Regions from separate parts of the Rhodopseudomonas sp. NSM genome, predicted to be linked through region 3. Evidence: riboswitches for the same ligand, from Rfam matches in the RefSeq annotation. Region 3 holds a riboswitch; each other region holds the start of a gene.
What was found. Region 3 has a riboswitch for cobalamin ahead of cobT (nicotinate-nucleotide--dimethylbenzimidazole phosphoribosyltransferase). Riboswitches for the same ligand answer to the same signal wherever they lie in the genome.
Positions count from the first base shown of each region.

Region 1: it holds a riboswitch for cobalamin, as region 3 does, so the genes downstream of both, ACTZWT_RS21555 (TonB-dependent receptor) here and cobT (nicotinate-nucleotide--dimethylbenzimidazole phosphoribosyltransferase) in region 3, are expected to answer to the same signal.
Region 2: it holds a riboswitch for cobalamin, as region 3 does, so the genes downstream of both, ACTZWT_RS22820 (DUF1636 family protein) here and cobT (nicotinate-nucleotide--dimethylbenzimidazole phosphoribosyltransferase) in region 3, are expected to answer to the same signal.
Region 4: it holds a riboswitch for cobalamin, as region 3 does, so the genes downstream of both, ACTZWT_RS22870 (HoxN/HupN/NixA family nickel/cobalt transporter) here and cobT (nicotinate-nucleotide--dimethylbenzimidazole phosphoribosyltransferase) in region 3, are expected to answer to the same signal.

Region 1 is NZ_JBQTCH010000009.1:238,006-245,125, reverse strand. Features, by position in the region: gene ppa (inorganic diphosphatase) at 1-172, opposite strand, end outside; gene ACTZWT_RS21570 (GNAT family N-acetyltransferase) at 247-756, opposite strand; gene ACTZWT_RS21565 (flavin monoamine oxidase family protein) at 943-2,211, opposite strand; gene typA (translational GTPase TypA) at 2,338-4,161, opposite strand; cobalamin riboswitch at 4,677-4,874, shown strand; gene ACTZWT_RS21555 (TonB-dependent receptor) at 4,981-7,120, shown strand, end outside.
Region 2 is NZ_JBQTCH010000011.1:47,248-54,367, forward strand. Features, by position in the region: gene ACTZWT_RS22795 (Abi family protein) at 28-651, shown strand; gene ACTZWT_RS22800 (hypothetical protein) at 759-1,298, shown strand; gene ACTZWT_RS22805 (hypothetical protein) at 1,369-1,614, opposite strand; gene bluB (5,6-dimethylbenzimidazole synthase) at 1,770-2,441, opposite strand; gene cobT (nicotinate-nucleotide--dimethylbenzimidazole phosphoribosyltransferase) at 2,468-3,523, opposite strand; cobalamin riboswitch at 3,617-3,835, shown strand; gene ACTZWT_RS22820 (DUF1636 family protein) at 3,877-4,410, shown strand; gene cobU (bifunctional adenosylcobinamide kinase/adenosylcobinamide-phosphate guanylyltransferase) at 4,407-4,931, shown strand; gene cobW (cobalamin biosynthesis protein CobW) at 4,934-5,941, shown strand; gene cobN (cobaltochelatase subunit CobN) at 6,116-7,120, shown strand, end outside.
Region 3 is NZ_JBQTCH010000003.1:627,343-634,462, reverse strand. Features, by position in the region: gene ACTZWT_RS11280 (alpha/beta hydrolase) at 1-422, opposite strand, end outside; gene ACTZWT_RS11275 (ABC transporter substrate-binding protein) at 643-1,536, shown strand; gene ACTZWT_RS11270 (cysteine-rich small domain-containing protein) at 1,571-1,897, opposite strand; cobalamin riboswitch at 2,108-2,317, opposite strand; cobalamin riboswitch at 2,476-2,685, shown strand; gene cobT (nicotinate-nucleotide--dimethylbenzimidazole phosphoribosyltransferase) at 2,889-3,953, shown strand; gene cobS (adenosylcobinamide-GDP ribazoletransferase) at 3,950-4,726, shown strand; gene ACTZWT_RS11255 (tyrosine phosphatase family protein) at 4,717-5,250, opposite strand; gene ACTZWT_RS11250 (cobyric acid synthase) at 5,354-6,931, shown strand.
Region 4 is NZ_JBQTCH010000011.1:59,135-66,254, reverse strand. Features, by position in the region: gene ACTZWT_RS22885 (DUF3419 family protein) at 1-468, opposite strand, end outside; gene ACTZWT_RS22880 (class I SAM-dependent methyltransferase) at 624-1,325, shown strand; gene ACTZWT_RS22875 (DMT family transporter) at 1,322-1,645, shown strand; cobalamin riboswitch at 1,696-1,901, shown strand; gene ACTZWT_RS22870 (HoxN/HupN/NixA family nickel/cobalt transporter) at 1,976-3,094, shown strand; gene ACTZWT_RS22865 (FecCD family ABC transporter permease) at 3,102-4,127, shown strand; gene ACTZWT_RS22860 (ABC transporter ATP-binding protein) at 4,124-4,906, shown strand; gene ACTZWT_RS22855 (ABC transporter substrate-binding protein) at 4,910-5,749, shown strand; gene cbiB (adenosylcobinamide-phosphate synthase CbiB) at 5,751-6,722, shown strand; gene ACTZWT_RS22845 (cobyric acid synthase) at 6,695-7,120, opposite strand, start outside.

The DNA.
Region 1 (7,120 bases), on a different contig from region 3:
AGCCGTAATTCCCCGGATAGCGCATCGCGGTATACAGAAACCGATCGACCACCAGCGTGCCGGCGTCCTTGTCCATCTCGTATTTGATCGGCTCGCCGCCGACCGGAACCTCGATGATCACGTTGACATCATGGGGCGGGTTGACGCCGACGGGAATTGCGTCAATGCGCATCGAGAACTCCGGGGTGATTGATTACGGGGACGTCCCGAATAGCCCGAGCTTGCGCCGTTCGCCAGCGCAAAACGTCAGTTGCTCCAGGCGAACGCAACCTTGTCGAGCGACTTCTGGCCGAACCGCTCCGAGGAGCGCGCCACCATCCGGCCGCCCAGCGCGCGGTAGAACTCGGTCGCCGGCTCATTGTCCGACAGCGCCCAGATCACCATGCTCTTCAGGCCGCTCTGCACCAGGTCGCGCCGCGCCGCTGTAAACAGACGCCGGCCGAAGCCCAGCCCCTGGAACTCCGGCCGCAGATACAGCTCGTAGACCTCGCCGTCGAAATGCAGGCTGCGGGCGCGGTTGCGGCCGTAATTGGCGTAGCCGGCGACCTTGTCGCCAAAGCAGAGAACGCTGACCCGGCTGCCCTTCCGGATCGCCGAGTCCCACCAGTTCGGGCCGCGGCGGTTGATCAGCTTTTCCAGCTCGGCGCCCGGGATGATGCCCTGATAGGCGGACCGCCAGGCCTCGTCATGGGTGGCGGCGACCGCGGAAGCATCCGCAGCCCTGGCCGGCCGAACCTCGATCAGCGTTGTGCTCATGACGCCGATCAAAGCAAGTCGCGGGCGCGGCATCAAGGTCCAACGTTAATTATCGGTTAACATGTGGACTTTCTGCATCACCGCGGACAGGGATGTGCCGGAATCGGACAGGGGGCGGGCGCGGAGCTGCCGCGTGAATCGTTCTGCACCGCACCGCACCGCACCGCTGCGCGGACCGCGGTCGAATCACCCAAGCTTGGCCGCTGCTACTACGTGCTGCGCCATCACCTCCCGCGCCGCCCGCTCTCCCGAATCTCTTGCCCCGTGGGCGGTGGAGAAGAAGTGGGGCGAGGTGGCTTCGCCGGCGAAGAACAGGCGGTTGTCGACCGGCGCGGCCAGTATGGCGCGGGCGCCGGCGTGGCCGGGCAATGCGTGCGAGTAGGAGCCGCGCGTGAACGGGTCGCGCGTCCAGCGCGATTCCGCCAGCGGCGATAATTTGCGGCGGATGTCGTTGCCGAGCAGGTCGGCGATCTCGTCGATGCCCTGCGCGGCGAAGGCGCCGTCGCCGGCGTCTTCGAGTTCGCGCGCGAAACGGCCGCCGAAGAAGCCTTCGATGCAGTCCAGGCCGAACGGGCGCAGATGATAGCTCCCCATCGCGGCGCGCATGGTGGCGCCGCGCAGATTGCCGTCGGCGGGAAAGCCGTTCGGGTCGGACAGCTTCAGCATCACCTTGTCGTCGGCGCCGAGCGGCAGGCCGCGCGCCGCCTCGACCTTGTCGGGCAACTCCGGCAAGAACCGGATCGCCTCGTCGGCGATCAGGTTGGTCGGCACGGTGATAATGACTTTGCCCGCCGTGAGCGGACCTTGCGATGTTTCCAGCCTCACCTGCAGGCCGACATGATCGATCACGCTCACGGCGCAGTGCAGCGCGACCGGGCACGGCGCGCCATAGGCCGCGATCAGCGCGCCATAGCCGGCGCGAATCCGCCAGTTCACCCCGGTGTCGCGATAGGCCTCGACGTCGTGGATCGAGATGCGGTCGAGTTCGGCGCCGTTGACGTAGGTCGACACCGCATCGATCATAGGATTCCAGCGGTTGCCGGGGTCGAGCAGGGTTGCGGCGGCCGCATCGGTCTTGCGTTTCGCGGCGCGCCAGACGCGCTCATAGAAGGCATCGAGCGCCTTGCTGAAGGAGGCGCGCTGGCGCGGCGGAAACACGTCGCCGAAGCTGCGCTCGCTCCACGGCGGATGCGTGGTGTCGATGGCGATGCCGAGCTGCCCGGCGACGCCGACGAAGGAGTTCTCGTCGGCCGAATGCAGCCAGCCGCAGCCGACGTCGAAGGCGATCTCGGACGTCACCATCTTCGTATAGGCGCGGCCGCCGATCCGGTCGCGCGCTTCCAGCACGATCACCGACAGGCCGGAATTCTCCAGCGCGCGCGCCGCGCCGAGGCCGGCCGCGCCGGCGCCGATGATGGCGACGTCGACGGAGGAGGGGAAGCGTTGCTGAGACATGGTTCAGCGTTCTTACCACGCCGATGACGGCGCTTCGATGTCGCTCTCAGCAGCCGAGACGACAATGCCCGGCGCGAGGGCCGGGCATTGTGCAATTCAGGACTTCGAGGCTTCGAAATTGTCGGATCAGGCCACTGCCTGCTTCGACTTCTCGGCGCGCTTGCGCTCGTTGGCGTCGAGGTGGCGCTTGCGCAGGCGGATCGACTTCGGCGTGATCTCGACCAGCTCGTCGTCCTCGATATAGGCCAGCGCCTTTTCCAGCGTCATCCGGATCGGCGGGGTGAGGCGGACCGCCTCGTCCTTCGAGGTGGTGCGGATGTTGGTGAGCTGCTTGCCCTTGAGGACGTTGATCTCGAGATCGTTGTCGCGGGTGTGCTCGCCGACGATCATGCCCTTGTAGACCTTCCAGCCGGGCTCGATCATCATCGGGCCGCGGTCTTCCAGCTTGAACATCGCGTAGGCGACCGCCTCGCCCTGATCGTTGGAGATCAGCACGCCGTTGCGGCGGCCCTGGATCTCGCCGCGATAGGGCAGGTAGTTGTGGAACAGCCGGTTCATGATGGCCGTGCCCTTGGTGTCGGTCATCAGTTCGCCCTGATAGCCGATCAGCCCGCGGGTCGGCGCGTAGAACACCAGCCGCAGCCGGTTGCCGCCGGACGGGCGCATCTCGATCATCTCGGCCTTGCGCTCGCTCATCTTCTGCACGACGACGCCGGAGAACTCCTCGTCGACGTCGACCACGACTTCCTCGACCGGCTCCAGCAGCTGGCCGTTCTCGTCGCGGTTGAGCACTACGCGCGGCCGCGACACGCTCAGTTCGAAACCTTCGCGGCGCATGTTCTCGATCAGGATCGCGAGCTGCAATTCGCCGCGGCCGGAGACTTCCATCGCGTCCTTGTCGGCGGATTCGACAACGCGCAGCGCGACGTTGCCTTCGGCTTCGCGCAGCAGGCGGTCGCGGATCAGGCGGCTGGTGACCTTGTCGCCTTCGGTGCCGGCGAGCGGCGAGTTGTTGACGATGAACGACATCGACACGGTCGGCGGATCGATCGGCTGGGCCTGGATCGGGGTATCGACCGACGGATCACAGAAGGTGTCGGCGACGGTGCCCTTGGTGAGCCCCGCGATCGCGACGATGTCGCCGGCTTCGGCGATATCCAGCGGCACGCGCTCGAGGCCGCGGAAGGCGAGGATCTTGGTGATGCGGCCGGTCTCGACCAGCTTGCCGTCTCGCGACAGCACCTTGACGCTCTGGTTCGGCTTCAGCGTGCCCGACGCGATGCGGCCGGTGATGATGCGGCCGAGATAGGGGTTGGCTTCGAGGATGGTGCCGAGCAGACGGAACGGACCTTCTTCGACCGACGGCGACGGGACGTGCTTCATCACCAGCTCGAACAGCGGGCGCATGCCGTCTTCGTGGTTGCCGTCGGGCTTGTCCGACATCCAGCCGTTCTTGCCCGAGCCGTACAGGATCGGGAAGTCGAGCTGATCGTCGGTGGCGTCCAGCGCGGCGAACAGGTCGAACACCTCGTTGACCACTTCGGTGACGCGGGCGTCGGAGCGGTCGACCTTGTTGATCGCGACGATCGGCTTGAGGCCGAGCTTCAGCGCCTTGCCGACCACGAATTTGGTCTGCGGCATCGGGCCTTCGGCGGCGTCGACCAGCACGATCACGCCGTCGACCATCGACAGGATGCGCTCGACCTCGCCGCCGAAATCGGCGTGGCCGGGGGTGTCGACGATGTTGATATGCGTGTCGTCCCACACCACCGAGGTGCACTTGGCCAGAATGGTGATGCCGCGCTCGCGCTCGAGATCGTTGGAATCCATCGCGCGCTCGACCTGGCGCTGGTTGTCGCGATAGGTGCCGGACTGCTGCAGCAGCTTGTCGACGAGGGTGGTCTTGCCGTGGTCGACGTGTGCGATAATGGCGATGTTTCGGATGTTCATGGGTTCTCTGTCGTGTCCTGCGGGCCGGTTGCCGGTCATCAGCGCGATCGCAGGCAAGCCGCGGAAGGCGCCTTCGCGGCGCGCCGCAATCTGCCTGTGCCTGATACGCGCGGGGCAATTCCAAAAAACAGGCCCGGCCGAATGAGGGCCGGGCACTTGCACGCGTTGCGACGCAATATAACCAAAAAACGCGAAAAAACAATGACGATCGGGGATTTGTTGTTTTCCCAAGCGACGCCCGGGGCTTGCGTGGACTGAACCCGACGCGCCTCTTGGTATGCCCGGCCCGGAGCTTCGGGGGTCTTTCTGATACCGGCCGAAATGGATCGCTCAAATCTCGGGTGGCAAGGCTTGCCGGCAGTGAACGTAATGTTATAACATTGCATATACGGAACTTCACGTCTCGCAACCAGGGCCCCCCAATACCGCGACGCCATCGACGAATCGCCCGACCCGTTCGGCCTTGCGGATGGGATAACACTTGGCGCGTTCGTTGACAGCGTTCGGACACCTCCGTTACGGTCGCGCCCGACGGTTCCCGCAAGGGATCAATAGGGAATGCGGTGAGGGTCGCGTGCGATCCGATTCCGCGGCTGCCCCCGCAACTGTGAGCGGCGAGCCTTTCGCCACACGCCACTGGGCCTCGCGCCTGGGAAGGCGGTGAAAGGCACGGACCCGCGAGCCAGGAGACCTGCCGTCGTTCGTGGTCACACGCGAGCGCATCGGGCGGGGTGTCCTGGTGAGTGTCGAACCGCGGCCGTCCGGCTGCGGCAAGGCCTTGGCTTGCGGTGACGTGCCACGTTAACCGCGAGTCCCTCGATGTCCCCCTCCCGAATTGCCTCCAGGCGCAACCGCCTGCTGTCCTCCGTTGCCTTGACGGCTCTGCTGTGGCCCGCTGCCGGCCACGCCCAATCCGCGCCGCGCGGCCTCGATCCGATCGTGGTCGAAGGTCAGACCGCACGACCCGCCAAGCCGCGCGCGGCGGCATCGACCGCCGGCTCGTCGCGCCTGCGCCGGGCCGCGGCGCCCTCGTTGCGCCCGACGGCTGCGCCCGCAGCCGCGGCGCCGTCTGCCGCCGTCGCGGCGGTGCCGACCTTCAACCTCGGCACGGTGGCATCGAGCGCCAGCCGGCTCGGACTGACGCCGCTGCAGACGCCGGCTTCGGTCGAAATCATCCAGGGCGAAACCATCGCCGAGCGCGGCCAGCACAATGTGACCGACGCGGTAACGCAGAACGCGACCGGCTTCACCGCGAGTCCGGCGCCGGGCAATGGCGGGCTGTCGTTCGCCACCCGCGGCTTCAGCGGCAACGGCACGGTGATGTCGCTGTATGACGGCACGCGGATGTATGTCGGCTCGGGCACCATGACGTTCCCGTTCGACACCTGGACGGCGCAGCGCATCGAGGTGCTGCGCGGCCCGGCCTCGGTGATGTACGGCGAGGGCGCGATCGGCGGCGCCATCAACGTGATCTCCAAGAAGCCGCTCTGGCTGCCGCGCAACGAGGCCGAGATTTCGCTCGATACCAATCTGACGCGGCGGCTCGCGGTCGACTCGGGCGGTCCGATCAACCCGAACGTCAGCTATCGGCTGGCGGCGATCGGCAATATGTCCGACGGCTGGGTCGATCGCGACAAGACCTCGAATGTCGCGGTCTCCGGCTCGATCCGGGTGCAGGCCGCCGACAACCTCGCCTTCACGCTGAGCGAGGACTACGCCGATCGCAGCCCGTCGCGCTATTTCGGCACGCCGCTGGTGGGCGGCCAGATCGACAAATCGCTGCGGTTCCAGAACTACAATGTCGGCGACAGCAGCATCCGCTATCGCGACAACTGGACCCAGCTCAAGACCGAATGGGACGTCACGCCCGGCGTCTCCGTGAAGAACGTCAGCTATTATCTCAGCAGCCACCGGCACTGGAAGGACGTCGAGAGCTACGCCTACAGCCCGTCGACCGGCAACATCAACCGCAGCTCCTATATCGAAATCTTCCACGATCAGGAGCAGATCGGCAGCCGGACCGACGCGACCTTCAAGGGCCATCTGTTCGGCCTCGCCAACGAATTCGTCGCCGGCTTCGACGTCAACCGGATCGCCTTCAGCCACACCAACAATTCACCCTACTCCGGCACGTCCACCGTCACTCCGTACAATTTCGATCCCGGCAGCTTTCTCTGGGTGAGCTCGACCCGTCCGAGCTTCCATACGCTGACCACGCAATACGGCCTGTTCGCCGAGAACCGACTCAGCCTGACCGAACAATTGTCGGTCGTCACGGGAGTCCGGTCCGATCAACCGACGGTCGAGCGCACCGATTTCGTGACGCCGTCGAACAGTTTCGAGAAGACCTATTCGGCGCCGAGCTGGCGCGCCGGGCTGGTCTACAATCCGATCCCGGATCTGGCACTCTACGGCCAATATTCGACCGCGGTCGATCCGGTCACCAATCTGATCACCATGACGGGCGTCAACCGCGACTTCGCGCTGTCGACCGGCAAGCAGGTCGAGGTCGGCATCAAGCAGCAGCTCGCCGGCGGCCGCGCCGAATGGACGCTTTCGGCCTATCAGATCGTCAAGAACAATCTCTTGGCGCGCGATCCGTCGAACCCGTCCAACACCAACCCGCTGCAGATCGGCCAGCAATCCTCGCGCGGCATCGAGGCGTCGGCGGGCCTGAAGGTCACCGACACGTTGCGGCTCGACGCCAATGTCGCGGTGCTGCGCGCCAAATACGACGACTTCACCCAGGCGGTCGGCGGTCGGGTGGTGAACTACGCCGGCAACGTGCCGGCCAACGTGCCGCAGGTCGTCAGCAACATCTGGGCGACCTGGGCATTCGCGCCGGCCTGGTCGGCCAATGCCGGCGTGCAGCTCGTCGGCGACACCTGGGCCGACAATGCCAACACGCTGGTGCGGCCGGCTTACAACGTGGTCAATGCCGGGCTGATGTGGAAGCCGG
Region 2 (7,120 bases), on a different contig from region 3:
GATCATTCTGACGACAAGTGAATTATCTTGCGAACAGTTGCAATCAACGCGGCTCTGGAAAGAACGCTTACGCGGGAGCGGCTGGGGAAGTATTTAGAAGCGGCCAACCAAGATTTGGACGCTGCGATCGCGTTATACGAGAATAATACTCGGCTATCCGAGGCGTTCTATACAGCGCTCCAGTCCCTCGAAATTTGCGTGCGCAACTGCCTCACCCGTGAAGTGTCACTGCGCTATCGCGGCACCTGGTTTGATGACCCATCGGTTCCGCTGAATGACCATTCGCGGCGGATGATCTCCGAGGCAATTCAAGAACTCCGGCGCAGTCGGCGAGAAGCGCTCCCGGGCAGAGTGATCGCCGAATTGAAATTCTCGTTTTGGGTAGGGCTTCTCGGTCCACACTACGACGCAACGCTTTGGCGAACCTGTCTCTACAAGGCCTTCCTTGTCGGCGGTGGAAAGCCACGAAAGACGGTTCATTCTCGACTGAACGCGCTACGGCGATTCCGCAATCGGATCGCTCATCATGAACCGATCTTCCATCGCGACGTCGCGGCAACGCACACCGAAATCATCGAGACCATCCGCTGGATGTGCCGGCACACCGCAGCATGGGCCGAGTCGAACAGCCGAGTTCCGGACGTGCTCTAACCGTCTTGCTTGCGCCGCGGCACTGCTGCGCACCCCCCGCCGCGGAACGAACCCGCCCCGAGCGTCGTTCTTCAAGCCGAACGATCCCGATCCGAGGCAGAGAACAGATGACGCAGATTTCCCGCGTATTCGACAATCCCGGCCGCGCCAACGCCGCGCTCGACGATCTCAAGGCGCGCGGCTTCGGCAAGGCCGAGCTGGCGGCCGGTCCCGAAGGGCGCGGCAAGACGCTGCTGCGGGTCGATGCCCCGTTCGGCACCGCAGTGCAGGTCGAGGACATTCTCGATCGCCACGCCAAGGGAACCGCCAGGGGCGCCAATGGAGCCGCTCCCGTGCCGGCCGCGGCAGCCAAACCTGCCGCACCGAGTTCCAGGCCCGCCGTGGCGGTGGCGCCGACCCCGCCGCAAGCCGGTTCGCAGCTGGGCCGGCCCGCCGCACCCGCCGGCGGCGGAACGCCGGCGGCAAAGCCTCAGGTTGCGCAGCCCTCTGCATCCGCGCGCGACGGCGCACGCAGCGGCCCGCGCACGCTGTCGCAGCTGCTCGGCATTCCGGAGCTGATCGATTCCAATACGTTCTTTTCCGGCTTCCCGCTGCTGATCCGGCCGGCGCCGAAGCGCACAGAACAACCGCCCGCGAAACCGAACTGACCGGCGTCGCCCATGACGTCGCCCGTGACAGCGTCACGCCGCCGGCGACAGCGGCGCGACGAGCGGGGGATCAGTCGGATTTTTCCGACGTCCGGGTGCCGTTGCGGCGCGAAGCGGCGGCGCTTGCGCCGGCTTCGGTGCACGGGATCTTGGTCCAGCTGCCGTCGGGCGCTTTCATGTAGGAGCTGCAGCCATTCGCGGGCGCCTCGCTGACGCTGCCCTGATGCGCCTGATTGCTGGCCAGCGCGGGCGCGGCAAACAGCGTGACAGCGGCGATCGTCGCGATGCCGATGAACTTGGTGCGTGATGTCGTCATGATCCGGTCCTCCTGTCGGAACGGGCCGGACTATCGAGACAGATTGTGACAAAATCTTGCAATTGCGGCACGGCTGCGCCGCTTTGCTTAATACGCGACAAATTTCAACTACGCGCGCCGCGCAGACTGGTACGCCCGCAGACCAAAGCCGGTGCTCAGCGCGACAGGACGTCGCGCCCGGCCCGGGTGCGGTCCTGCCAGGCGACCCGCACCAGCTCCGGATCGACGTGCTCCTCGACCGGCCAGCCGACGCAGAGATAGGCGATGAATTTCCACTCCGCCGGCACGTCGAGATCGCGGGTGATCTGTTCCGGATCGAGGATCGACACCCAGCCGACGCCGAGGCCGTGGGTCCGCGCCGCCAGCCAGAACGTCTCGATCATCGCGACGACCGAATAATCCAGCGCCTCCGGCATGGTCTGACGGCCGACGCCCTGGCCCTGCGCGGTGGCGCGGTCGCAGAACAAAGCGAACTGCCGCGGCGCGACGTCGATGCCTTCGAGCTTGAGCCGCGCATACAGCGCGGCGCGCTCGCCGTCATAGACGTTGGCGGCGACCGCGTTGCAGCGCAGGAAGTTGCTACGCACTTTCTCGCGCATCGCGGCGCTGTCGACGCTGACGAACCGCCACGGCTGGCTGTTGCCGACCGATGGCGCGAGCTGGGCGAGATCGAGCAACTGATGAATCAGCTCCGGCGCCACCGGATCGCGGCGGAACCGCCGGACGTCGCGCCGCCATGCGATCAGCTCGGCGAACTTGTCGCGGAACGCGGCGTCGAATTCGGGCGGATGGGCGTTGGCGGCGGCGGCGTCGTGCAGATCGATCATCGTGGTCACCTCGTTGTCGCGCGGGCTCACAATTTGCCCGCCAGCACGTCGCTGAGATCGGCGACGTCGGTCATCAGCCGCGCCGCCGCACGGAGCAGCGGCACCGCGAGAATAGCCCCTGTGCCCTCGCCGAGCCGCAATTCGAGGTCGAGCAGCGGGCTCGCCTGCAACGCGTCGAGCGCGATGTCGTGGCCGCGCTCGGCCGAGCGGTGCGCGAACACGCAATAGCCGCGCGCTTCCGGCGCGAGCCGGACCGCGAGCAGCGCCGCGGCGGTGGCGATGAAGCCGTCGATGATCACCGGGCGGCGCTGCGACGCCGCGCCGAGGATGGCGCCGGCCATCATCGCGATCTCCAGCCCGCCGAATTCGCACAGCACCTCGAACGGCGCGGTCGCATCGCTGCGCGCGGCGGCCATCTCGATCGCGGCGCGCTTCTTCTCCATGCCGGGCGCGTCCTGCCCGGCGCCGATGCCGATGCAATGATCGAGCGGCGCCGGCGCCAGCCGATGCAGCAGCAGCGACGACGACGCGGTGTTGCCGATGCCCATTTCGCCGAGCGCGATGATGTCGGCACCGGCCCTGATCTCGGCGATCGCCAGCTCGCTGCCGCGGGCCAGCGCCAGCGCCGCCTGCGCGATCGTCATCGCCGGCTCGCGGGCGGCATTGGCGGTGCCCTTCCGCACCTTGGCGCCGATCAGGTCGGGATGATCCGGCAGCTCGGCGGCGACGCCGGCGTCGATCACCCGGACGTCCACATGGGTCGCGGCCGCGAACGCATTGGCGCAGGCCTTGCCGGCCAGATAGGTCATCACCATCGCCACCGTCACCGCGGCGGGATACTGTGACACGCCCTCTGCGGTCAGCCCGTGATCGCCGGCGAACACCATCAGCACCGCATTGTCGCCGCGCGGCTCCGCCGGATGCCGCATCGCGGCGAGTTCGACCGCCAGATGCTCGATCCGGCCGAGCGAGCCCGGCGGCTTGGCCTTGCCGTCGACCCGCGCGCGCAACGCGGCATACAGCGCGGGATCCACCGGCGCGATCGGCGGCTTCTGCCAGACAATGAGAGTGTCGGTCCGCATCATGGTCCCCTGCTGATGAAGGCGGGCAACTGACTCGTCCCGAGCCCATACGTCAACACCACCTTCGCGTGGTTGACCGCGCCGGGTACCGCAGCTAGCGTGGCCGGCGATGGTCCTTCCGCAAGGAAGGTGAAAAGGGAATCCGGTGCGAGTGAACTCGATTCGAGCGATCTCCATCCCGGTGCTGCCCCCGCAACTGTAAGCGACGAGCCCGCGCCTCGGCCACTGGGATGTCCTGCTGGACTCCTGGGAAGGCGGCGACAAGGGCAGCGACTCGCGAGCCAGGAGACCTGCCATCGCGAATTGTGCTTTGGCGGCGTCGGGGCGGGGTGCACCGGACGGAAAGCAGGGCGGTGGCGAGTTCGTCACCCCGCGCGATCCGGCAAAGCTCGAAGCCGCAAGGCGCCGATCCAGACGGCGCCGCCGAGAGCGAGGGCATGGATCTCAGCCCGAACGACCATCCGACCACCGCGCAAGACGTTGAACAGACCGACGCATCGGCGCGCCCGACCGGTCCGGTGATGATCAGCGTCTGCACCAGTTGCAAGGCTTCCGACGGCGGCAACGCCGGCGCGCCGCTGCTCGACGCGATCCGGGCCGCGCTCGGCGGCGCCGCCGATCTGCAGGTGCGCCCGGTGCAATGCCTCGGCGTCTGCAAGCGCCCGGCCACCGTCGCGGTGTCGAGCGCGGACGGCTACAGCTTCCTGTTCGGCGATCTTTTGCCCGACACCGGCGCCGCAGCGATCGCCGGCTTCGCTGCCGCCTATCGGGACAGCGCTTTCGGCCTGGTGCCGTGGCGGCAGCGCGCCGAGGTGCTGCGCAAGGGGATGGTGGCGCGGCTGCCGCCGCTGCGCTGGTCGCCGGACGATGGGCGCGCCCCGTCATGACCGCGCTCGTCTCCACGCTGGTGCTCGGCGGTGCGCGCTCCGGTAAATCGGTGTTCGGCGAGAAGCTCGTCGCCGGCAGCGGGCTCGCGAAGATCTATCTCGCCACCGCGACCCGCAGCGACGACGAGATGACCCAGCGCATCGCGCATCATCGCTCCCGCCGCGGCGACGGCTGGACCACGGTCGAGGAGCCGCTGGCGCTGGTCGATGCACTGACCCGCGAGGCCGGCCGCGGTCGCGCGGTGCTGGTCGACTGCCTGACGCTGTGGCTGTTCAACCTGATGGAAGCCGGCCGCGATCCCGAGGTCGAAGCCAAGCGGCTGACGCGCTATCTCGGCGTCGCCGCCGCCCCGATCGTGCTGGTGTCCAATGAAGTCGGGCTCGGCCTCGTCCCCGAAACCCCGCTCGGCCGCGCCTTTCGCGATGCCCAGGGCCGGCTCAACCAGATCGTCGCCGCCGCCGTCCCCCATGTCGTGTTCGTCGCAGCCGGCCTGCCGCTGTGGCTGAAGCAGGAGAACTGATCATGTCCGCCCGTGTCCCCGTCACCGTGCTCACCGGCTTTCTGGGCGCCGGCAAGACCACGCTGCTGCGCGCGCTGCTCAACCAGTCGAGCGGCCGCCGCATCGCGGTGATCGTCAACGAATTCGGCGACGCCGGCTTCGACGGCGCGCTGGTCGAGGAATGCGGCGATCCGGTCTGCGCGCCGGGCGACATCGTCGAACTGACCAATGGCTGCATCTGCTGCACCGTCGCCGACGACTTCATCCCGACGATGGAGAAGCTGTTGAACCGCGAGCGCCCGCTCGACGCCATCGTGATCGAGACCTCCGGGCTGGCGCTGCCGCAACCGCTGCTGAAAGCCTTCGCCTGGCCCGCGGTGAAGACCCGCGCCACCGCCGACGGCGTCGTCACCGTGGTCGACGCGCTCGCGCTGGTCGAGGGCCGGATTCCGCTCGACGACGATGCGGTCAAGGCGCTGCGCGACGTCACGCATGACGATCCGATCGAGGAAGTGTTCGAGGATCAGCTCGCCTGCGCCGATCTCGTCGTGCTGTCGAAGGCCGATCTGGTGACGCCGGAACAACTCGCCGCGCTGGAGACGAAGCTCAAAGCCAGGCTGCGGCCTAACGTGCGGATCGTGCCGTCGCACGGCGCACTCGCCCCGTCGGTGCTGATCGGGCTCGGCTCAGCCGCCGAGGACGATCTCGCCGCCCGCGCCGGCCACCACGCCGAGGGCGAAGAACACGACCATGACGATTTCGATTCGATCGTGGTGGCGCCGCAGCCGGCGGACACCATCGACACCATGCGTAGCCGCGTCGGCGCAGCGCTTGGGCTCGATGGCGTGCTGCGGGTCAAGGGCCACGCAAGGATCGCCGGCAAGCCGGCGCCGGTGGTGGTGCAGGCGGTCGGCGCCCGCATCGACCTCGCCTTCGCCCGCCCCGACGCGCAGCGCGCCGACCATCTGGTGGTGATCGGCCTGAAGGGCTTCGACACGGCGGCGGCGCGCGCCGCACTGGCGGGCGCTTAGCATGACCGCTCACCGAGCTCGTCATCCTGAGGCGCACGCCGTCTTCGGCGTGCCTCGAAGGACGACGAGCGTCGCGGCCCGCGGCCATCCTTCGAGGCGCGCACAAGCGTGCGCGCACCTCAGGATGACGCTGCGATGTGTGGATAGGGCGGTTGCGCCGCGGCGGTGCCCCCCATGCACCTGAAGCTCGATGCAAACGCCGGCATCGACGACGGCGACGTCGCGCGCGACCTGGGGCAGGCGCCCGCGGAGATCGTGGTGCTGTCGGCGGCGGACACCGACCTCGCCGCCTTCGCCGCGGCGCGGGCGACGCTGCCCGATGATTTCCCGAGCCTGCGGCTGACCAATCTGCTGGCGCTCGGCCATCCCGCCTCGGTCGATCTCTATGTCGAGCGCACGCTGCCACAAGCGAAGATCGTGATCCTGCGGATGCTCGGCGGCGAAGCCTACTGGCCGCACGGCGTCGACAGCCTGCGCCGTGACGCCTTCGCGCGCGGCGCGCTGTTCGCCTGCATTCCCGGCGAGATGACCTGGAACGCCGAGCTCGCCGCGCGCGGCAATGTCGACCCCGACGACGCGCATGCGCTGTGGCGCTATTGCACCGAGGGCGGCGTCGACAATCTGCAGCTGGCGCTGCGCTACGCCGCCTGGATGATCCTGCGCGACGACCCGCCGCCGCCGCCGCGACCGATGCCCGCCGCCGGCTTCTGGCCCGGCGAGCCGGCCAGGTCGCAGCGCAGCCGCGCGCTGGTGATCTTCTATCGGGCGCTCGCCGCCAGCGGCGATACCGCCGCGATCGAGGCGCTGCGCGCGGCGCTGGATGCGCGCGGGCTCGACGTCGCCTGTCTGTATGTCACCAGCCTGAAGGATGCGCGCTCGATCGCGTTCCTGCAGAGCGCGCTCGCCGCCGCCCCGCCCGACATCATCATCAACGCCACCGCCTTCGCGACCGCCACCGCCACCGACGATGCCGGCGTGCTGGCATCGGCGGATTGCCCGATCCTGCAGATCGCGCAGGCCGGCATCAGCCGCGAAAGCTGGCAGCAGTCGAGCCGCGGCCTCAATCCGCGCGATCTGGCGATGCATGTGGTGTTGCCCGAGGTCGACGGCCGGATCTTCGCCGGCGCGGTCGCGTTCAAGCAGCGCGGCGATGACGGCGGCGACGCGCCGGCGGTGTAT
Region 3 (7,120 bases):
GTCTCCGGAAGCCCGCGTGCGAACGCGATCGACGCCATGTCGGGCGATTCGATCTGCGCCGCCGCGTTGATCGGGATCACGCCGCTGACCTTGTCCGGATGCATCGCCGCGAGATACAGCGACAGCGTGCCGCCCATCGACAGGCCGGCGACGAACACCTTGTCGCACTTCGCGGAAATCTCGGCGAGCGCGTCCTCGGCGCAAGCGGCCCAGTCGGCCGCGGTGGTCTTCGCCATCGCCGCCGGCGAGACGCCGTGCCCCGGAAGGCGCGGGCCGAGCACGGTGTAGCCCTGCTCGCCGAGCCGCTCACCGAGATAGCGCATGCTCTGCGGACTGCCGGTGAAACCATGCACCAGCAGGATGCCGATCTTGCCGCCGTCGAAGGAAAACGCTTCCGCTCCCGGTAGGATCACGTCACTCATCTCGATCTCCATTCGTCGTTGCAACCGATCTTTGCCGGTTCGAGGAATGAATAAGCGATCACCGCGGCCACCACAAATCACCCCCTCACCGCGTCCGACACCGACGAGCATTATGGAGCCGGTCCGGGGCTGCCGCCACGGCTTGCTTCAGATCAAATCCGGCAAAGCTTCGATGTGCTTGGTACGTTGCAATCCCCATAAGGAACACGCCTCTCGTACCATGGCCCACCCGATGAGACGTCGAACACGGGGCCTGCTCTGCGGCGCGCTCGCCTTGGCTATCAGCGCAGTGCTGCCCGGCATGGCGATCGCCGGTGCCGCCCGGGTCGCGTCGATCAACATGTGTACCGATCAGCTCCTGATCGCGCTGGCCGATCCGGCGCAGATCGTCGGCCTCGGGCCCTATGCCCGCGACCCGCATCTGTCCTGGTCGGCGAAGCAAGCGCGCGATTTTCCGCGGCTGTCGGGCGAAGCCGAGGACCTGTTGATGCTGGCGCCCGACCTTGTTCTCGCCGGCCGCTACGGCAAGGCGGCGACGCGGGAGCTGTTGCGCAGCAATGGAATTCCGATCGAAGAGTTCGACGTCCCTCGCAACATCGACGACGTGAAGGCGCAGATCCGGCGTGTCGGCGAACTGGTCGGCCATCCCGAGCGTGCAGATGCGATCAATGACCGGATCGATCGATCCGTCACGCGCACCCGCGCGGTGGCGTCGCGTTGGCGCGACCGCATTCTTCCCGTCTCGCGACGCGGCTGGGTCGCGGGCAGCGACGGTTTGCTGAGTTCTCTGCTGGAGGTCGCAGGCCTCTCCAATGCGGCATCGGAGATCGGCCTCGTCTATGGCGGCTTTGCGTCGCTGGAAACGATCGTCGCCTCACGCCCGGACCTGCTGCTGCTCGCAGAGGACAAGCCGTTCGCGGAGGATCAAGGCACGGCGCTGCTGCTCCATCCCGCGATCCAGCACGCCTATCCGCAGGGCCGCCGTCTCGTCTTCCCGGATCAACTGTCGATGTGCGGCGGGCCGATGCTGCCTGCCGCGCTGGATCAGCTCGCCGATTCGATCGAGCGGATTCACCGGGACAAGGACGCGTCCGTGACACGGCCGCACCCTTGACGAGGGCCGCTACGCGTCGCGCAGCGGCGTGGCGTCATTCCGACGACGCCTCCTTGATCCGCTTCGGATCCTGCTCGCTTCCGTCCCACAGCTTCGGCTTCTCGAGCCACCGCTGGATGAAATTCCAGGAGCGACGATAGCCGTTGTGCGGCAGCGTGCAGGCGCTGCAATCCTTCCGTCGCTGGCCGTGGCGATCGGTGAACACCTGATAGGGTCCCGGGCACTCATAGGCGATCAGCGGGCAGTAGCAGAACAGACAATTGAATTCGCGCGCGACGCCGGGATGACACGGCAGAAACGGACAGGCCTCGTTGGTGAAGCCCTTGAAGGCCTCGTTGGTCGTGGTGTCTTTGGGTTCCATGCCCACTCCATGGCGAAGCCCTCGACGGCCCCGCATTGGCGCACAGGCGTGCGTCGTGCCGCCCGCCCGATCACGGGGGCGAGCAACGCGCGACAATGACCGCCCGCGACGCCGATCGATCTGGCGATATCAGCAATCTGCGCTGGGACGACGGCGAACTACGTCTGATTGATCATGGGATTCTCCGCTGTCGACCCGCCGTCGACATCAAGTGGACGATTGCCTTCGGCCGGTCTCCTGGCTCGCGGATATGGTCCGGATCGCCTTCCCGAGCGCGACAACGATCGCTCAGTGGCAGCTTGATCGCGAACGATCCGCTTACAGTTGCGGGGGCAGCCGCGGAATTGGCGAAAAGCTCGCCGCACCGCATTCCCTGTTTCACCTCTCTTGCGAAGAGGCACCGAAGGCATGCCGAACAGAGCACGCCTCGCATCGACGCGCAAGCGCGATGCGGATTCGGGAACGACTACCAACATGCGCGGTGACGTCCACCGCACGATCAGCAGGGAGCATTTGCACCTTCGTCGTAGAGCCCGACTCTCGCCTCCTCTCATCTTGCGTCCGGCGGGTCGTCGTGCTCTTGTCGGATCGTCTACGGTGCCTCTTCGCAAGAGAGGTGAAACAGGGAATGCGGTGCGGCGCGAAAGCGCCAAAGCCGCGGCTGCCCCCGCAACTGTAAGCGGATCGCTTCCGATCACACGCGCCACTGAGTCCGCCAAAACGGCCTCGGGAAGGCGATCGGGACAACATCCGCGAGCCAGGAGACCGGCCGTAGATTTGTGCAATGCCATTCGACGGTGGGTCGAAGAAGGACGTTCAGATGCCGCATCTGCTTTCCACGTAGCGCCCTCATCATCGTCGTCGACTTCGTTCTGTCGATGCTGTCCGAGCCTGCTCGCGACGGCGCGGAGATGTTTGTCCGACGCCTTCGAAGCGTCTTCCGCATGCGCGGAGGTACGCGCTTGTCTCCTCCTCATCATCTCGCAGCCCCATGCACGCACCACGAAGCGACCCGCGTTTCTGCACGATCACTGCCGTCGATCCCGCGCTCGAGCCGCTGCTACGCAGCCGGATCGATGCCAAGGCCAAGCCGCCGGGCTCGCTCGGCCGGCTGGAAGATCTCGCCGTGCAACTCGGACTGATCTGGCATCCGGCGCCGCCGCGCGCGGACCGCGCCACGGTGTTCATCTTCGCCAGCGATCACGGGATCGCCGCCGAAAGCGTATCGCCCTATCCGGCGAGCGTGACGCGGTCGATGGTCAGCGCCTATCTCGCCGGATGCGTCGGCGTGAATGTCCTGGCGAGAGCCGCAGGCGCCGACGTCTGCGTGGTCGATGCCGGCATCGACGATGACCTGCCGCCCTGCCCCGGGCTGATCGATCGCAAGATCGGGCGCGGCACCCGCAATGCCAGCCGCGAGCCGGCGATGACCACCGACGAGGCGCGGCGCGCGATCGACGCCGCCGTCGCGCTGGTCTGCGATGCGATCGACGGCGGCGTCGATATCGTTGCGATCGGCGAGATGGGCATCGGCAACACCACCTCGGCCGCGCTGATCACCCATCGTCTCGCCGCGGCGCCGATCGCCGACTGCGTCGGCCGCGGCGCGGGGCTCGACGCCGCCGGCGTCGCCCACAAGCTCGCCATCGCCGAGAAAGCGGCGGCGCGGACGACTGCCACCGCCCCGCTCGACGTCCTCGCCGAATTCGGCGGATATGAAATCGCGATGATGGCCGGCGCCGTTTTGGCGGCGGCGGCGCGGCGCCGTCCGGTGGTGATCGACGGCTTCATCGCCAGCGCCGCAGCGCTGGTCGCGGTGCGGCTGCATCCAGAAGCAAGGGATTATTGCGTGTTCTCGCACCGCTCGGCAGAGCGCGGCCACAAGGTCCTGCTGGAGACGATGGCGGCGACGCCCTATCTCGATCTCGGCCTGCGGCTCGGCGAAGGCACCGGCGCGCTCATGGCGATTCCGCTGGTCCGCGCCGCCGCCGGAATCCTCACCGAATTCGCTGATCTCTCCGACGTTCTGGCCGGCACGATCGGGCAGCGATCGTGATCCGCCGGCTGCAGCCCCTGCTGAACGCGATCCAGTTCATGACGCTGATTCCGACGATGGGCGCCTCGCGCCTCGACGACGACTGGGTGCTTCCGGCTGCCAAGTACTTCCCTCTGGTCGGCGCGCTGATCGGGCTCGTTAGCGGCGGCGTGCTGCTGATTGCCTCCACGATCTGGACGGGCCTGCTGCCAGCCACGCTCGCGGTTCTCGCCGGCGTGGTCCTCACCGGCGCCCTGCACGAAGACGGCGTCGCCGACACCGTCGACGGGCTGTTTGGTGGCCGGACGCGGGAGCAGCGGCTCTCGATCATCAAGGACAGCCGGATCGGCAGCTACGGCGCGGTGACGCTGGTCGCGAGCCTGCTCCTCCGCATCGTGCTCCTTGCGAGCCTGCCTCCCTGGCTCGGCGCAGCCGCGCTGGTGGCCGGACACAGCATCGGTCGCGCCGGCATCGTGCTGGTGATGTCGCTGCTGCCCTATGCGGGCAATGTCGCGACCGCCAAATTGAACTACCCGACCGCGCGGCTCGGGGGCGGCGGCGCCGCGGCGGCCGTGGCGTTCACCCTGCTCGGCACGATGTGGCTGGCGATCGGCGCCCCCGCGGCGGCCGCCTGCGGAGTCACGGCCGCAGTGATCGCGGGGCTGGCGCCGGCTCTGGCCGCGCGGCGTCTGCTCGGCGGCTATGTCGGCGACGTGCTCGGCGCCACCGAACAACTCGCCGAGATCGGACTGCTGCTGGGCGTCGCCGCTATTGCGGGCCAGGGTCAGATCTGATGCGCCGGACCGTCACGCCAGTCGAGCGGCAGGCAGAACGGGCCGGCCTCGCCGTCATACTCACAGCCCCGTCCGATGCGCTCGATCGCCTCGACCATGCGGCCGTTGCGCGCGAGAATGTCGTCCGCAATCGCCACCATCAGCCGGTTCGGCGTCGCCACCGGCGAACAGCGGCGCAGTTCCTCGGCGATCGCGTGCTCGTCGCCCGGCGCGCGTGCGCAGGCGATGATGTAGGCCGCAGCCGGCGAGCGACTGACGCCCATCCAGCAATGCACCAGAACGTCCTCACCGCTTTCGCAGCCGTGCGCGAAATCGATGATCCTGCGCACGATCGCATCGTCAGGCGCGACATGGACGGAGCCGGTCTCGACGACGTCGTTGAAGGCGAGGATCAGCCGTTGTTCGGGCAGCCAGTCCTCGTTGAAGACGACACGCTGCCACGGCGCCATCAAGGACAGCGACCGCGCCGGCCGCAGCCGCGCGACGAGGTCCTGAGCATGGCTGAGAGCGCTGACGATGATCACGCCGGCGTCGTATCGCCGACGCGGCGCCGGCGTCAAGCCGGCTTTGGATCGCCTCGCGATTCCTCTGCACCCGTTTTGCTTCCCTCCCCCGACGAGTCTCCCGATGACCGCACCCGACGTTGATGAGTTGATCTCCCGCATCCAGTTCACGCCGCGCGCCACCACGGCGCCACGACGCGCCCGCGCGCTGATGATCCAGGGCACCAGCAGCGACGTCGGCAAGAGCATGGTGGTCGCCGGCCTGTGCCGCGCCTACAGCCGCCGCGGGCTGGTGGTGCGTCCGTTCAAGGCGCAGAACATGAGCAACAACGCCGCGGTCGCCGGCGATCCCGATCTGCCGCCCGGCCCCGACGGCGCGGCGGCACGCGGCGAGATCGGCCGGGCGCAGGCGCTGCAGGCGCGCGCGTGCCGGACCGCGCCGTCGATCCACATGAACCCGGTATTGCTGAAGCCGCAAACCGAGATCGGGGCGCAGGTGGTGCTGCGCGGCCGCGTGCTCGGCAATTGTCCGGCGCGGATCTATCACCACATGCGGCAGCGGCTGATCCCGGCGGTGCTCGACAGTTTCGAGCGGCTCGCCGGCGAGGCCGATCTCGTGCTGGTGGAAGGCGCCGGCAGCGGCGCCGAGGTGTATCTGCGCGCCTCCGACATCACCAACATGCGCTTCGCCGAGGCCGCCGATCTGCCGGTCGTGTTCCTCTCCGACATCGACCGCGGCGGCACGATGGCGGCGCTGGTCGGCAGCTACGTGCTGCTCAACGACGGCGATCGCGCCCGCGTCGCCGGCTATCTGATCAACAAATTCCGCGGCGACTTCTCGCTGTTCGAGCCGGGATGCCGCACCATCACCGAACAGACCAGCTGGCCGTTTCTCGGCGTGCTGCGCTGGTTTCCCGGCGCCGACCGATTGCCGGCGGAAGACTCGCTGGCGCTCGAGCGCGCCGCGGCCGCGAGCCGCGGCCGGGTCAGGATCGCGGTGCCGCGGCTGCAGCGCGTGGCGAATTTCGACGATCTCGATCCGCTGGCGGCGGAGCCCGACGTCGATCTGCGCTGGATTCAGCCCGGCTCCCCGATCCCCGGCGACGTCGACGTCGTGGTGCTGCCGGGCTCGAAGGCGACGCGCACCGAACTCGACCTGATCCGCCGCGAAGGCTGGGATATCGACATCCGCGCGCATGTCCGCCGCGGCGGCCGCGTCGTCGGCCTGTGCGCGGGCTTTCAGATGCTGGGACGGGTCGTGCGCGATCCGCTGGGCATCGAGGGGCCGGCGGGTGAAACGCCCGGCCTCGGCCTGCTCGATGTCGAGACCGAGATTTCGGACGACAAGCGTCTGACGGAGATCGATGCGGTCGACCGGCGCGGCGGCTGTCGCGTCACCGGTTACGAAATGCACATGGGGCGCACCACCGGCGCGGGCCTCGCGCAGCCATGGCTGCTGCTCGACGACGGCCGCGGCGAACCGCGGCCCGAGGGTGCGGTGTCGGCGGACGGCCGCGTCATGGGCGCGTATCTGCACGGGCTGTTCGGCGGCGACGCGTTCCGCTCGGCATGGCTGACCACGCTCGGCGCCGCGACCTCCGGCCTCGACTTCGAGCGCCGCGTCGAAGACGCGCTCGACGCCCTCGCCGACCATTGCGAGGACAATCTCGATCTCGACGCCCTGCTGGCGCTGGCAAGATGACGCAGCGCCCGGCATCGGTGTTCGCGAGGTCGCGGCGGGTCTCGTCGGGCGATTGTTAAACGACGAGCACCGCGTCGCGTTCTCCGCTGGCAGGACCGGTCACTCGAGGCTCGACGCCGTTTCGCCGCGCATCCGAATGATGGCGTTGCCGTCGACGCTCCGAAAAATCAGCTCGGCAGCACCCGTTCC
Region 4 (7,120 bases), on a different contig from region 3:
GTCGGTGAAGTAGCGATGGCGCGCGCGGCCGCGGAAGTCGCGTTCGTCCCAGTAGCTGCGCGCGTCACCATCGAGCTGCGGCCGCAGCCGCTGCCGATACAGGTCGGCATTGTCGTCGGCGGTACCTTCGCCGAAGAAGCGCCAGAACTGCTCGTAGTCCGGCAGCGCCCGCAAACCTGCGAGCTTCAGCTTCAGCAGCGCCAGATGCGCCTCGTTGAGATCGACCGCGAACACCTGCGCGGGCTTCGCGGTGAGGTAGGACAGCGCATTGCAGCCGCCCGAGGAGATCGTCACGATGGTCGAGCCGATCGGCAATTGCAGCGCCGCGAGATCCGCCTCGGGGTCTTCCCATATCTGGGTATAGACCAGACGTCGAAACCAGATCGAAAACAGACGATCCCAGATCGTCGATTCACTGCGATCCTTACTGTTGCGGACCGCGTCCGCGATGAGCTGCTGCGTATTCATACCACCCTCGAATCGGCAATCGTTCGAGAATAGCCGCGTCGCACTGCAGTTTTGCGACAGTCCGGCGCGCGCCGCCGGCGCATCTGTCATCACCATGTCGTCGCAAAATAGGATGGATGGCGGACAATCCCAGATCGAGGGCGTACTCCGTGACCATGATCCGCTCCGAAATTTCTGCTGATCCGTCCTGGCCGGTCGACGCGACGTCGCGCATGAACCGGATGTATCGCTATCAGCGGCATATCTATGATACCACGCGTCGCTACTATCTTCTGGGCCGTGACGGGATGATTGCCGGGCTTGCGCCCGCCGTCGGCGACAATGTGCTGGAAATCGGCTGCGGCACCGGCCGCAACCTGATCGCGGCGGCGAGCCGCTACCCGGGCGTGCGCTTCTACGGCTTCGACGTCTCGACCGAAATGCTGACTTCGGCGATCAGCGCCATCGCCCGCGCCGGGCTGAGCTGTTCGGCGAAGGTCGCCCATGGCGACGCTACCAGCTTCACCGCGCAGGCGGTGTTCGGCCAACCGATCGCGTTCGACCGGGTGATGATCTCCTACAGCCTGTCGATGATCCCGGAGTGGACCGCGGTGATCGAGCGGGCGGTCGCCAGCCTGAAGCCGGGCGGCCAGTTGCACATCGTCGATTTCGGCGACCAGAGCGGTCTGCCGCAGGCCATCCGCACTGCGCTGCGCCGCTGGCTGGCGCTGTTCGACGTCACGCCGCGCGATGAACTCGAGGCGACGCTGATGCAGATCGCGGTGCGCACCGGCGCCGGGCTGAAATTCGACCGGCCGTATCGCGGCTACGCGCAGGCCGCGGTGCTGACCCTGCCGTCGCGGCGCCGCGCGCCGTGAGCGGATGGCTCGCGCTGCTCGCAGCGGGCCTGATGGAGATCGTCTGGGCGGTGGGCCTGAAGCACTCCGACGGCTTCACCCGGTTCTGGCCGGCGCTCGGCACGCTGGCGGCGATCCTCGCCAGCTTCGGCCTGATGAGCATTGCGCTGAAGTCGCTGCCGTTCGGCACCGCCTATGCGGTGTGGACCGGGATCGGCGCCACCGGCAGCATCGTGGTCGGCATGGCGGTGTATGGCGAGCCGGCCAATGCGGTGCGGGTGCTTTGCCTGTCGATGATCGTCGCCGGCATGATCGGGCTCAAGCTCGGCACGCCTGCGTAGAGCGCACCGCTCCCGACCAAGGCGGCGATTGACAAAGCGGGTCCGCCCCCCTCCTATCGAACCGTTCAGGTGTGCCGGGAGTCTCCCGGCACAGGGAAGCCGGTCCGGGCGCCTTTGGCGTCTCAAGCCGGCGCTGCGCCCGCAACTGTAGGCGGCGAGCGATCCTTCATCATGCCACTGCGCCCTTCGGGCGCGGGAAGGCGAGGGATTGCGACGACCCGCGAGCCAGGAGACCGGCCTGAGCCGCGTCATCTTCCAGCGTGCGGTGCGCGCGGCTGGGGCGGTCCGCCGCATGGGTGACAGGAAACTGCTCACCGTTCGGGGACCCTGATGTCCGAGACCATTGCCCGCGAAAGTTCTCCTTCCAACGCCGCTGCTCCCAACACCGCTGTGTCCAGGAGCGGGGTGTCCCCGCCCTCCGATGGATTCCGCATCCGCCTGGTCGCCGTGCTCGGCGGGCTGGTGATCGCCAACATTGCCGCCTGGGCCTGGGCGCTGACCGCCTTTGCCGGGCAGCCGGTGCTGATCGGCACCGCGGTCCTCGCCTACAGCCTCGGCCTGCGTCACGCGCTCGACGCCGATCACATCGCGGCGATCGACAACGTCACCCGCAAGCTGATGCAGGAGGGCAAGCGGCCGGTCGCGGTCGGGCTGTTCTTCGCGCTCGGCCATTCGACCGTGGTGCTGGTGGCGTCGCTGGCGATCGCGCTGGCGGCCAATTCGCTGACGGAACGGTTCTCCGGCTATCGCGAGATCGGCGGCGTGATCGGCACCTCGGCGTCGGCGCTGTTCCTGTTCGCGATCGCGCTCGCCAATCTCTCGGTGCTGAGCGGCGTCTATCGCGCCTTCAAGAAAGTCCGCGCCGGCGAGGTGGTTCACGACGACGATATCGACGCGCTGCTGCAGCAGCGCGGTTGGCTGGCGCGGCTGTTCCGGCCGCTGTTCCGCTTCATTTCCAAGAGCTGGCAGCTGTATCCGATCGGTCTCTTGTTCGCGCTCGGCTTCGAGACCGCCAGCGAGATCAGCCTGTTCGGTCTGGCCGCCAACAGCGCGGGCTCGATCTCGCACTGGTCGATCCTGATCTTCCCGGCGCTGTTCGCCGCCGGCATGACGCTGGTCGATACGCTGGACGGCGTGCTGATGCTCGGCGCCTATGGCTGGGCCTATCGCAACCCGGTGCGCAAGCTGTACTACAACATGACGATCACCTCGGTCTCGGTGCTGGTCGCGATCGTGATCGGCGGCATCGAGACGCTCGGGCTGCTGGGCGGGCGGCTGCACCTCGAAGGCGCGTTCTGGGAGTGGATCTCCGAGCTCAACGAGAATCTCGGCGCGCTCGGCTACGGCATCGTCGGATTGTTCATTGCGAGCTGGATCGTCTCGACCATCATCTACCGCGCCAACGGCTATCACCGGCTCGACGAGCGCGCGCCTGTCGTGCAGAAATGACCGCCACATGACGATGCGTCCAAATCCCGCGTCACGCGCGGCGGCGGTCACGGCCGCCCTGATGATCGTGGTCGGCCTGCTCGCGCTCGGCTCGCTCGGCGTCGGCCCGGTGAAGCTGTCGCCGCTCGCCGTGATCGATGCGTTGATCGGCCGTGGCGGCGAGGTGCAAGAGATCATCGTGCAGCAGATCCGTCTGCCGCGCGCCATCCTGGCGCTGGCGATCGGCGGCATACTCGGCCTGTCGGGCGCAGCATTGCAGGGCCTACTGCGCAATCCGCTGGCGTCGCCGTCGCTGTTCGGCGCGCCGCAATCGGCGGCGTTCGGCGCGGTGCTGATCATTTCGCTCGGCTGGGCCGATGTCCGCTCCTACGCATTGCCGGTAGCCGGCATCACCATGGCGTTCGTCTCGGTGTTCGTCCTGCTCACGGTCGCCGGCCGCAGCGCCAGCCTGCTGCTGCTGATCCTCGCGGGGCTGGCGATCTCGAGTCTCGCGGGTGCGGCGACCGCGCTGGTGATGAATCTGTCGAACAACCCCTTCGCCAGTCTGGAAATCGCGTTCTGGCTGCTCGGCTCGCTGGAGGACCGCAGCTTCCGTCACGTCGCATTGGCGCTGCCCTTCATCATTGTGGGCGCCGCGCTGCTGCTCAGTCAGCGCGCCGCGTTCCGGGCGCTCAGCCTCGGCGAGGAAACCGCGCAGAGTCTCGGCGTCGACGTCGCGCGCCTCCGGCTGATCGTGATCGTCGGCGTCGCGCTCGGGGTCGGCGGCGCGGTCTCGGTGTCGGGCACGATCGGCTTCATCGGCCTGGTCGCGCCGCATCTGGTGCGACCGCTGATCGGCCACGATCCGGCGCGATTGTTGATCCCGAGCGCGTTCGCCGGCGCCGCGCTGCTGCTCGCCGCCGATATCGCGGTGCGGATCATTCCGTCGACCACCGACATCAAGGTCGGCGTGCTGACCTCGATCATCGGCGTGCCGTTCTTCCTGTATCTGATCATGCGCGAGCGCCGCGCGCTGGGCGGAGGCGTCGCATGAGCGGACACGGCTTCCTCGCCGCGCGAAACCTCGGCGTCGCGCTGTCCGGCCGGCAGGTGCTGCACGACGTGTCGCTGGACCTCGCGCGCGGCCATCTGGTCGCTTTGGTCGGGCCGAACGGCGCCGGCAAGACCACGCTGCTGCGCGCGCTGGCCGGACTGATCGAGGCGAGCGGCGACGTGACGATCGGCGGCGATGCGCTGTCGGCGCTGCCGCTGCGCGAGCGCGCCCGGCGGTTCGGCTATCTGCCGCAAGGCCATCTGGTGCACTGGCCGCTGCCGGCGCGCGACGTGGTCGCGCTCGGCCGGTTTCCGCACGGCGCCACCGATCCGGCGCGGTTGTCGCCGCGCGATGCCGAGGCGGTCGCGCGCGCGATGCGGATCACCGACGTGGTGCAGTTCGCCGATCGCAACGTAACTGAATTGTCCGGTGGCGAGCGCAGCCGCGTCGCGCTGGCGCGTGTCCTCGCCGTCGAGGCGCCGGTGGTGCTGGCCGACGAGCCGACCGCCTCGCTCGATCCGCGCTATCAGCTCGACGTGATGCAGACGCTGCGGCAGGCCGCCGATGCCGGCACGCTGGTGATCGTGGTGACGCACGATCTCGGCCTCGCCGCGCGCTTCGCCGATACCGTGCTGGTGATGGCGGCCGGGCGGCTCGCGGCGCACGGCACGCCGCATCAGGCGCTGTCGGACGAAATTCTGCAGCGGGTGTTTCGCGTCAGCGCCTATCGGGCGGACTATCAGGACAGCGGCGTGATCCTGCCCTGGGCCGGGGTCTGAGCGATGCGCGCCCGCGCCTGGCTCGCTCTCGCGCCGGCGCTGATCGCGGGACTGTCGTCCGCCGCGGTTGCCGCGCCGCTGCCGCGGCTCGCGTCGATCAATGTCTGCACCGATCAGTTGCTGATCACGCTCGCCGATCCGGAGCAGATCCTCGGCCTCAGCCCTTATGCGCGCGACGCCGCGCGATCCTATCTGTCGGAGCGGGCCGCCCGGTTTCCGGTGCTGTCGGGCGAGGCCGAAGACGTGTTGATGCTGAAGCCCGACATCGTCGTCGGCGGCCGCTACACACGGCGCGCGACGCGCGAATTGCTGAAGCAGCAGGGCCAGCGCGTCGTCGAGTTCGATGCGGCGCGCACGCTCGACGACGCCAAGGCGCAGATCAGCCGGATGGGCGATCTGGTCGGCCATCCCGAGCGCGCGACGGCGGCGAATGCGCGGATCGATGCGGCGATCGCGCGAGCGCGCCAAGCCGCGTCCGACAGGCCTTTCCGCGTATTGCCGCTGGAGCGGCGCGGCTGGGTGTCGGGCCGCGACAGCCTGATCACCTCGCTGCTGTCGACCGCCGGCCTCGTCAACGCCGCCGACGCGCTCGGCATCGGGCATGGCGGCTTCGCCTCGCTCGAAGCGGTGGTGAGATTGCGGCCGGACTATCTGCTGGTGTCGGAGGACAGCGATTTCGCCGAGGACGAAGGCCGCGCCTTCGTGCTGCACCCGGCGCTCGAACGCTTGTATCCGCCGTCGAAGCGGCTCACGATTCCCGAGAAGCTGACGGTGTGCGGCGGGCCGATGCTGGCGGACGCGCTCGATCGGCTGACCGAGGAACTCTCGCGGCTGGAGCGCTGACATGCTGTTCGATTCGACCGCGCTGCTGATTGTCGTCGCGGCACTGCTGATCGACGCGCTGATCGGCGATCCCGACTGGCTGTGGAAACGGATGGCGCATCCGGTGGTGCTGATCGGCGCGCTGATCGGCCGGCTCGACCGCGCGCTCAATCGCGACGCCTGGTCGGAGCGCCGGCGCAAGCTCGCCGGGGTGCTGGCGGTGCTGGTGCTCGTCGTGCTCGCCGGTGGTGTCGGCATTCTGCTGCAGGCGCCGCTGCGGCAAGCCTGGGGCGGCTGGATTGCGGTCGCCGCGCTCGCCGCGACGCTGATCGCGCAGCGGAGTTTGTATCAACACGTCGCCGCAGTCCGCGCCGCGTTCGGCGTGAGCGGGCTCGACGGCGCGCGCGAGAAGGTGGCGCTGATCGTCGGGCGCGATCCGCAGTCGCTGGACGAGGCCGGGGTGTGCCGCGCCGCGATCGAATCCAGCGCCGAGAATTTCTCCGACGGCGTGGTCGCGCCGGTGTTCTGGCTGGCGCTGCTCGGACTGCCGGGTCTGTTGATCTACAAGGCGATCAACACCGCCGATTCGATGATCGGTCATCTCAATCCGACCTATCGCTCGTTCGGCTGGGCGGCGGCGCGGCTCGATGACCTCGTCAATCTCGTGCCCGCGCGATTGTCGGGTCTGCTGATCGCCGCGGTCGCGCCGGTGGTGCGCGGATCGATCGGGCGGGCCTTCGCGGTGATGCGCCGCGACGCGCGCAAACATCGTTCGCCGAATGCCGGCTGGCCGGAAGCCGCGATGGCCGGCGCGCTCGGCGTCGCGCTCGCCGGGCCGCGGACGTACGGCGGCGAGCTGACCGACGATCCGTTCCTCAACGCCGGCGCGCGCGCCGCTGCGACGCCGGCGGATATCGGCCGCGCCACACGCGTGCTGATCGCGGCCTGCGCGGTGCAGTTCCTGATCTACGCGGCGCTCTGGCTGGTGCTCTGACGCGACCGCGCGATCGCCAGCAGCGCGTCGACGTCGAGATGGGCCTCCAGATGATCGGCGAGCGCGTCGAGCGCGGCTTCGACTTGTGACTCGTAAGCGAGCTCGGAGGCGATGCCGAGGCCGGCGAGCCAGGCCTTGCGGAAGGCGTCGTTCGTAAACAGCCCGTGCAGATAGGTGCCTTGCACCCGGCCGTCGCGCGAGATCGCGCCGTCGGGGCGGCCGTCGATCGTCACCACCGGGCGCGCGCAGTCCGGGCCTGAACTGCGTCCGAGGTGGATCTCGTAGCCCTCGACCGGCGCGCCGGTGGCGCAATGCGAACCCGCGACCAGCGTGGTCGATTTGTCGCCCTGCATCAGCGTCTCGATGTCGAGCAGTCCGAGCCCATCGACCGTACCGGG